Regions from separate parts of the Macrococcus psychrotolerans genome, predicted to be linked through region 1. Evidence: riboswitches for the same ligand, from Rfam matches in the RefSeq annotation. Region 1 holds a riboswitch; the other holds the start of a gene.
What was found. Region 1 has a riboswitch for thiamine pyrophosphate ahead of thiC (phosphomethylpyrimidine synthase ThiC). Riboswitches for the same ligand answer to the same signal wherever they lie in the genome.
Positions count from the first base shown of each region.

Region 2: linked by a shared signal. The riboswitch ahead of QA539_RS00715 (thiamine phosphate synthase) and the one ahead of thiC (phosphomethylpyrimidine synthase ThiC) in region 1 are both predicted to bind thiamine pyrophosphate.

Region 1 is NZ_CP124591.1:306,854-311,263, forward strand. It holds gene QA539_RS01615 (dihydrolipoamide acetyltransferase family protein) at 1-941, shown strand, start outside; gene QA539_RS01620 (hypothetical protein) at 1,049-1,465, shown strand; TPP riboswitch at 1,518-1,618, shown strand; gene thiC (phosphomethylpyrimidine synthase ThiC) at 1,683-3,398, shown strand; one part of gene QA539_RS01630 (IS3 family transposase) at 3,502-4,373, opposite strand; one part of gene QA539_RS01630 (IS3 family transposase) at 4,373-4,410, opposite strand, start outside.
Region 2 is NZ_CP124591.1:143,162-147,571, reverse strand. It holds gene QA539_RS00735 (TerC family protein) at 1-36, shown strand, start outside; gene QA539_RS00730 (hypothetical protein) at 141-551, opposite strand; gene QA539_RS00725 (GNAT family N-acetyltransferase) at 548-1,033, opposite strand; gene QA539_RS00720 (hypothetical protein) at 1,213-1,671, opposite strand; TPP riboswitch at 1,761-1,859, shown strand; gene QA539_RS00715 (thiamine phosphate synthase) at 1,942-2,523, shown strand; gene QA539_RS00710 (NAD(P)/FAD-dependent oxidoreductase) at 2,496-3,602, shown strand; gene thiS (sulfur carrier protein ThiS) at 3,583-3,780, shown strand; gene QA539_RS00700 (thiazole synthase) at 3,782-4,410, shown strand, end outside.

The sequences.
Region 1 (4,410 bases):
GAAGTCATGAGGATGAATTGAATAAGAAAGCACGCGATGAGGACACTCCTACATCACAAAGTAACTCTGAAAGCAACCGAATCTTTATTACCCCACTTGCCCGTAGAATAGCTGAAAGCAATGACATCTCAATTGAAGAGGTTACAGGGACTGGCGGTAATGGCAGAATCACAAAGAGAGATATAGAAAAAGCAATTGATCACGTAAAAGTAAGTTCGACGACTGAGTCTACTGAAGCTACTCAAGTAACGGCAGAAGGCAAGCCATTATCGAATATGAGACGTGCGATTGCTGACAACATGATGCATAGTTTACAGTCAACCGCACAATTAACGTTGCACCAAAAAGTAGAAGCAGATGCGTTGCTGAAATTTAATAAGAAGTTAAAAAAAGAGGTTAGCAACAATGAATTAGATATTAAAGTAACAGTTACCGCACTGATTACAAAAGCCGTTGCATTAGTACTTAAAGATGATGCAAGAATGAATGCAACTTACAGTGATGAGAAGTTATACCATCATAAAGATGTGAATATTGGAATTGCAACAAGTCTGGAAGATGGACTGATGGTTCCAGTGATCCATAACGCTGAAAGTAAATCTATAGGTGAAATTTCAAGTGCCATCGAAACTTTATCTGCTGCGGCGAGAAATGGAGAGTTGTCTCAAGGTGCAATGAAGGATGGAACATTTACCATCACAAATATCGGTGCAGGCGGTATAGAATACTTTACACCGGTACTTAACGCACCGGAAGTTGGGATACTAGGGGTTGGTTCATTACAAAGTGAAGTAGCATTAAAAGACGGCAAACCGTATGAGAAAAAGATGTTACCTCTGAGTCTCACTATTGATCATCAAGTTATAGATGGTGCAGATGGAGCGGAATTCTTGAGTCGTATTAAAACATTTATCGAGCATCCATATTTGCTGATATTGTAGATAGAGAGGGCATAGCCCTCTCTATATTATTTTGAACATGCACAAAAGATGTATAATTCAGCGACTTAACGTATAATAAAGGTAATTGACTTAATGGAGGAATTACGATGAACAAATGGATTAAACGTGGAATCGTTGTCGGTGCAGTTGGTTTTGGTGCCGTTCAATCAGTGAAATATTTAAAGCAGAATGAACAAGTGAAACAACGTTTGAATGATCTTAAGAATATCAAAGAATATAATGATCTGCGTATTGCACTGATGGAGGTTATTGAGGCATTTAATAACCCTAAGCAATTAGAATCGAAATTTGCAGAAGATGTGCATACTGAAAGCAATGAACAGACAAGCAACGCGCAAGCTACACATACAGAAGAGCCTTTCATTGCAGATGCAGTGAAACGTGTATTGGATACAAAAGCCGTTGAAGATCTTCTTGGTGATAAAGCTGATATCGATATGATGAAATCATTGATCGATGAAACGAAAGAAGTAGAGAAGCTCGTGCGTAGCTGGTTTAATTAATATTTGCAACATGAACAAATCAGTGATATTGTTTATGTGTACAACTTAATAAGACGATTGCTAGGGGAGCTCTTATGAGCTGAGAAAGGAATATCCTTGACTCTTTGAACCTGTTTGGTTAATACCAGCGTAGGGAAGCGAGCGTGTATACTTATGATATTTTTTTGTCGTGAAACTTCACCTCCTAGTAATGAATCTAACTAGGAGGTTTTTTTGTATGGTAAATTTGAAGAAGTCATTTCCAGCAAGTAAGAGAATCTTTAGAGCGGGTAAGGGCGAGGATACGGATATTAAAGTACCTTTCCGTGAAATTACATTAACGGATACTGTGACAGATCAAGGCACTACTTCCAATGCACCAGTTGTTGTCTACGATACGGGTGGTGTATATCACGATGATGCATATAATATTGATGTTGAGCGCGGTATCCCTAAATTACGTGAACGATGGATTGATAGCCGTGACGATGTAGAACAATATACAGGACGCAGAGTACTTGCGGTTGATAATGGTTTTAAAGATATCACGCATAATAAGTTTGTAGAGACGCCATTTAAGTATGATCCAAAACGTGCGCGTGATGACAAAAACGTGACACAGATGCATTATGCAAAGCAAGGAATCATTACGAAAGAGATGAAATTTGTCGCGATTCGTGAGAACGTCGATCCTGAATTTGTACGTAGTGAGATTGCAAGAGGGCGAGCAATTATTCCGAACAATATTAATCATCCAGAATCTGAACCGATGATTATTGGTAAGAACTTTAAAGTGAAGGTTAATGCGAATATCGGAAACTCTGCAGTATCATCATCTATCGAAGATGAGATTGAAAAGATGGTGTGGGCGACACATTGGGGAGCCGATACGATTATGGATTTATCTACAGGTAAGAATATTCATGCGACACGTGAATATTTACTGAGAAATTCACCGGTACCTGTTGGAACAGTACCTATTTATCAAGCATTAGAAAAAGTGGATGGCATTGCTGAAGATTTAACGTGGGAAGTGTATCGAGATACGTTGATTGAACAAGCTGAACAGGGCGTAGACTACTTTACAATTCATGCGGGTGTATTGTTAAGGTATGTGCCGATGACAGTAAATCGTCTGACTGGTATCGTGTCACGTGGAGGTTCGATTATGGCACAGTGGTGTTTAGCTCATCATGAAGAAAGCTTCTTATACACACACTTTGAAGAAATTTGTGAAATCTTAAAGACTTATGACATTGCAGTATCACTTGGTGATGGTTTAAGACCAGGTTCAATTTATGATGCGAACGATGAAAGTCAGTTGGCGGAACTGAAGACGCTTGGTGAACTAACGAAGATTGCCTGGGCACATGACGTTCAAGTGATGATAGAAGGACCAGGACATGTGCCGCTTCATAAGATCAAAGAGAATCAGGAACTTGCAGATTTCTATTGTAATGAAGCACCATTCTATACGTTAGGACCATTGACGACAGATATTGCACCTGCATATGACCATATTACATCAGCGATTGGCGCTGCAAACATCGGTTCATACGGAACAGCGATGCTATGCTATGTTACACCGAAAGAACATCTCGGACTACCGAATAAAGATGATGTAAGAACAGGTGTTGTAACATATAAGATTGCTGCACATGCAGCGGATCTTGCGAAAGGCTTACCAGGTGCTGATGAACGAGATAATGCTATCAGTAAGGCACGCTTTGAATTCCGCTGGATCGATCAGTTTAATTTGTCGCTAGATCCAGAACGTGCGAAGGAATATCATGATGAAACACTACCTGCTGAAGCGGCGAAAGTCGCACACTTCTGTAGTATGTGCGGACCTAAATTCTGTTCGATGCGTATTTCCCATGATTTACGTAAAGATAAAGGAATGCAGGAAATGGCTGATAAATTCAAAGCACAAGGTAGTGAAATTTACTCTTAGAATTTGCTGTGAATCGGAGCGCAGTTTATTCATATATAAAAGCACCACCCTTATACCAGGGCACTGCACCCTTACTAAGGGAGCTCAATAAAAACACTATTTTCTAGGCTGCTAATTTCCTATATTCTATAGGGGATAAGTAGCCTAGTTTTTGTTGAATTCTAACTTTATTATAGTTTTCAATGTAATTTTCGACAATATCTATTACAATGGTATTAGAGCTTCTAAGCTCACTGTTTAAGTAGAATGTTTCACACTTTAGAGAGGCATGAAAACATTCTATTGGGGCATTATCAGCTGGCGTTCCCTTACGGGACATGCTTCTGGTAATGCCTTTTTCTGTACATAGGGCATAGTATTCATAAGAAGTATAAACACTTCCTTGATCACTATGTAATATAGTACCTGGTTCCAATTGAAGTTGTTTTAATGTCTCATTTACTAATTCTTGATTTTGTTTATTACCGATTTTATATGCCACAATTTCACCATTGTAAGCATCCATGATAGATGAAAGATACAACATTGTATTCCCGAAGGGTAAATAAGTGATATCTGTTAAAAGTACTTCTAAAGGTTTCTCTGCTTTGAAGTTTCTATTTAATAGATTATGTGTTTTATAATATGCATTCCCTGGTCTTTTCGATTTTTTCATTCGTACTTTACAATTTAAATTATGTTTTTGCATAATCCTTTGTACTTTTTTGTGATTAATTGGTTTATTATTTTTTCTATTTAACAAGGCAGTTATTTTTCTATAACCATATGTAAAACGATGTTTCTTACATAGTTCTATAATTTCTCGTTCATCCTCAGATATACTGAAATCTTTGTTTTTCCATCTGTAATAATTTGATTTTGGAATATCTAAAGTTTCTAAAATGACTTTCACTGTATATTTAGATTTCAATTCATTTACTAATTCAACAACTACCTCTGGGACCACTTCCTTTCCAATTCCTTGTACTTTTTTAAAATTTCATTTTCTACTTCTTTGCGCTTTAATTCAATT
Region 2 (4,410 bases), 160 kb from region 1:
ACGAGCGCAAGACAGAACAAGAGAAGTCATTCATAATGAAATATGATATTCTATAGGCAACAAATGATATGAGAGAATCGTACTCTATAAAGACTATGATAAAACCCCAACATTTATATGTTGGGGGTTTTATCGTATCATCAAATTCTGATAATAGACTCCTTTTCTAATAGTCTTATCTGATTTTTTACATATTCAATATTTTCCTCTTCTATAATATCAAAATCAGGTTCATCCAGAATTTGAAGAAACTCTTCTAATAATTCTATATCGTTAAAAGATGTAAGCTCTAACGAACGCCAGTAATGATAATAAGCTGCATCATATGCATCAACTTCATAGTTGAAATGAAAATGGTAAATACTTGCGACCATTTCATGATATTCTACTTCATCTTTAAGATGTGCAATATTTGATAAGTATTTCATCAAATAATAATCTTGTACTTCATGTTCCATAAAATACATAAGTACATCATTTAACTTTTTGTCCATAATCATCTCCTGCACTTCTTCAGGTAAACGTTTAAGAGCTATATGGAATGTATTCATAATGTTAACCTCATTTTTACCGACTTCAATATGTGACTGTCAAAATCATCTTCAAATTCGTCCTGTACTAAAAAACCAAATTTTTTATAAAAATTATAGCCAACCTTATTTTCTTTCTCTACTACAACGTCTATAAACTTTATTCCTTCCATCTGTGAAATTCCATGCTTTATAAGCGTGCTACCTATCCTTAAATTTTGGTAGTCCGGGAGTAAGTAAATAGCAGCCAGTTCAGCTATACCATTCTCATCTGGTTTGCTGAAATTTGCAAAGCCTACAACTTGATCTTCGAATTCTGCTACATACATTTTCGTCAACGCTAACCTTTTTTCTAACATAGATGAACTGTAGGCCATCTCTAAAAAATTATCTTGTATATGAAGCGGTATTATTCCTTCATATGTATCATGCCAGCTGAGTTTTGCAATGTGTTGTATCTTTGGAATATCATCTTCAGTCATACTTCTTATTTTAGAATTCATGCTATCCTTCCTTATATCTTTATAATTATTTATAAAAGTTTATTTTATGGTTAATCTATACATATTGAGTTGTTGGAATGACAGGCATGTCTTAATCTTTCTTCTAAGTATTTGATATTATAAATTATTAATATTTATATTTTTGTAAGCAAATAAAAGCCACTAATCAAGCCGCTTCTTTATTTCACTAACGCTAAAGCACATTCCCCGAGAAATGTTTTAGATACTGTAACACCTGTTTTTGTTTCGTTCAGTCGGATATATCCTGCTGATTCATAGTCTTTAAGATAATGAATCAGACTTTCTTCTGTCATCTCTGCATATTCATGTGCCATTAAATTTCTAAGTCTGTCTAGTGTAAGTTCGACGTCTTTATAGATTTCAATCGTATACATTACATATTTGAAGATATGCACTTCTTTATGTGCGATTTCGTTCTCTATATCTAGTGATTCCTGTTCATCGATTTCTCTTAATATTTCTTCAGATGTCATGCGTTCTTCTTGTAATCTACCCATCGTTACTTGTTTTAATTGTGCTTCATCTATATCATCTCGTTCACCGTTACTCATATTTTCACGCAGTTCAGCGTGTTCATCTAGCAATGCTGCTAATTGTTTTTCATTTATTTCATTCATTTTTACATCCCCTTTCTTTTTCTATTTTATCATTTAAATTTAGAAGTTTGAATTATCAGCCATTGAGTGCTATTCTTAATTACATAATCGAATATGGCTAGGGGTGCTCTTAGAGCTGAGAAGACTTTGTCTGACTCTCATAACCTGATTTGGATAATTCCAACGTAGGGAAGCAGTTATCATTTATATAATTATAAATATTTATATATTTTTTATATATTTTGACCACCCGTAGTTTGTTTGCGGGTGGTCTTTTTTTGGAGGTTGCTTATGTTTTATATGATTACACCATTCGTGGAACCGAGTGATGCTGTTATACAGTCGATTGTGGATGTAGAAGCTTTGATTGATGGTGTGATTCTACGTCTAGATGCGTGTGATGATGCGCTGGATGTATTTATTATGCAGTTGAAACGGCACATAGATCCTTCTAAGATTATTGTGCATAATACACCTCATTTGATGATAAAGCATGGTCTGACACGCATCCATTTTAAGGAGCGTGCTGGTGATGCGATAGCATTCAAGCAACAACATCCTGAATTTCGTGTCGGTATGAGTGTGCACAGTGAGGACAGCGTGCGCCTGATTGATGGCGTGCTTGATTACTGTATATTCGGTCACGTCTTCCCTACGCCTTCAAAGCCAGGTCTCACACCTCAAAGTGCGTCTGTAATTGGCACAGTACTTTCATATGATATCCCGATTGTTGCAATCGGTGGTATCGATGAACATACGATACATCAGCTTGATACTCGATTTAGTGGATTCAGTGGTATTCGTTTGTTTCAGCATAAGGCACATCTTGAGCACGTTCGAAAGGAGTGGTTGTTACGAAATTCGATGTCTTAATTATCGGTGGCGGCATTATTGGCCAGAGTATATGCTATCACTTAAAACAAGAAGGTATTTCGATTGCCATTATTGATGATTTTAGTAGATGCAGAGCGACGCATGCTGCTGGCGGTATGCTTGGTGCACAAAATGAATTTTATTCTGATTCCCCTCTCTTCCAGTTTTCTATGGAAGGGCAACATATGATGAAAGATTTTGCTGATGAATTGGCACATTTAGGTTATGTAATCGATTATCAGCAGCATGGTTTATTAAAGATTGCTTCACATGGCGAGCATGAATCTTTACTTCAACAGTATGATTTTCTTAATGCACAGTTTAAGACAACAGAGTTAGTTAAAAATCGTTTGGATGAGTTTGCACATGGTTATATCCGCAATCATGACCTTGCGATGTGGATTCCGACAGATGGACAAGTCAATGCTGTTAAATACCATCAGGCACTCATGACATTAAATGAAGATGTTACGTTTATTCACGATCGCGTAATAGACGTGAAAGCAAATGATGGATTTAATGTGCGTACCAGCTCGCAAACATATGAAGCACAGCAAATCGTCGTTGCAGCAGGTATGTATTCAGGTGACATCCTTAAATCTCTTGGTATCCATCTTGAAATGCACGGTGTAAAAGGTGAAGTGATGACGATACATCACCATACATTAGATATGAAAGAGACATTGTTCCAGACAAATGGGCATTATATCGTACCGAAGTCAGATGATTTATATGTGATAGGTGCAACGACATCGATGAATGGTGACAATACAGTAAGTGAAGAAGGTATCGACTGGCTAAAAGAAATGACGCTGGACCTATTACCAGAACTCATGAATGGTGAAATTGTCGATAGCAGATGCGGCTTTCGTCCCGATAACCCACTGCAGCGACCAGTAATCGATGAGGTCCGTGATAATCTATTTGTCGCAACCGGTCATTATCGTAATGGCATCCTCTTATCGAAGATTACCGGAGCACTGATGCATAAACTTATGTTCGATAAACAGCATCCGCTTGCAATGAAATATAAAGATCATTTTAAACTGGAGGATATACATGAAACTATACTTAAATGATGAATTGTACGAAACACAAGAAACGATGCTTGTTCCATTTTTAGAAACTTTGAATATCGATTTAAAGCGTGCGGTTATCGTAATCGATGATATGCCCGTACAAAAAGACAAGTGGGATGAGACTGAAATTAGACCAGAACAACGATTAGAATTATTAGAATTTGTAGGAGGCGGTTAATATGCTAAAGATTGGACCAATAGAACTTGAATCGAGACTCATCCTTGGTACAGGAAAATTTGAAAATGGTGATATACAGCGTGAAGCGGTAGATGCAAGCGAAACGAATGCATTAACGTTCGCTGTGCGACGCATGAACCTCTATGATAAAGACTTACCGAATCCATTAGAATCTGTTGATTTAGATAAATATATTACATTCCCTAATACAGCCGGCGCTAAGACTGCAGAAGAGGCTGTAAAAATTGCTGAGATCGCCCGAGCTGCAGGGATGTGCGATATGATCAAAGTTGAAATTATTGGGGACGGTAAAACATTATTACCCGATGCGATTGAGACGTATAAAGCGTGTGAAATTCTGCTAGAGAGAGGATTTATTGTCTGTCCTTACATTCAATGTGATGTTGTACTTGCGAAGAAACTTGAAACGCTTGGTGCACATGCAATAATGCCACTCGGCTCACCTATCGGGACAGGTCTAGGTGTTAATGATGCCTTGAACTTAAGCTATATTATTGATGCCATCAGTGTACCTGTTATTGTAGACGCAGGTATCGGTTCACCAAGCGATGCTGCATATGCGATGGAGCTTGGTGCAGATGCCGTGCTATTAAATACAGCAGTGAGTCA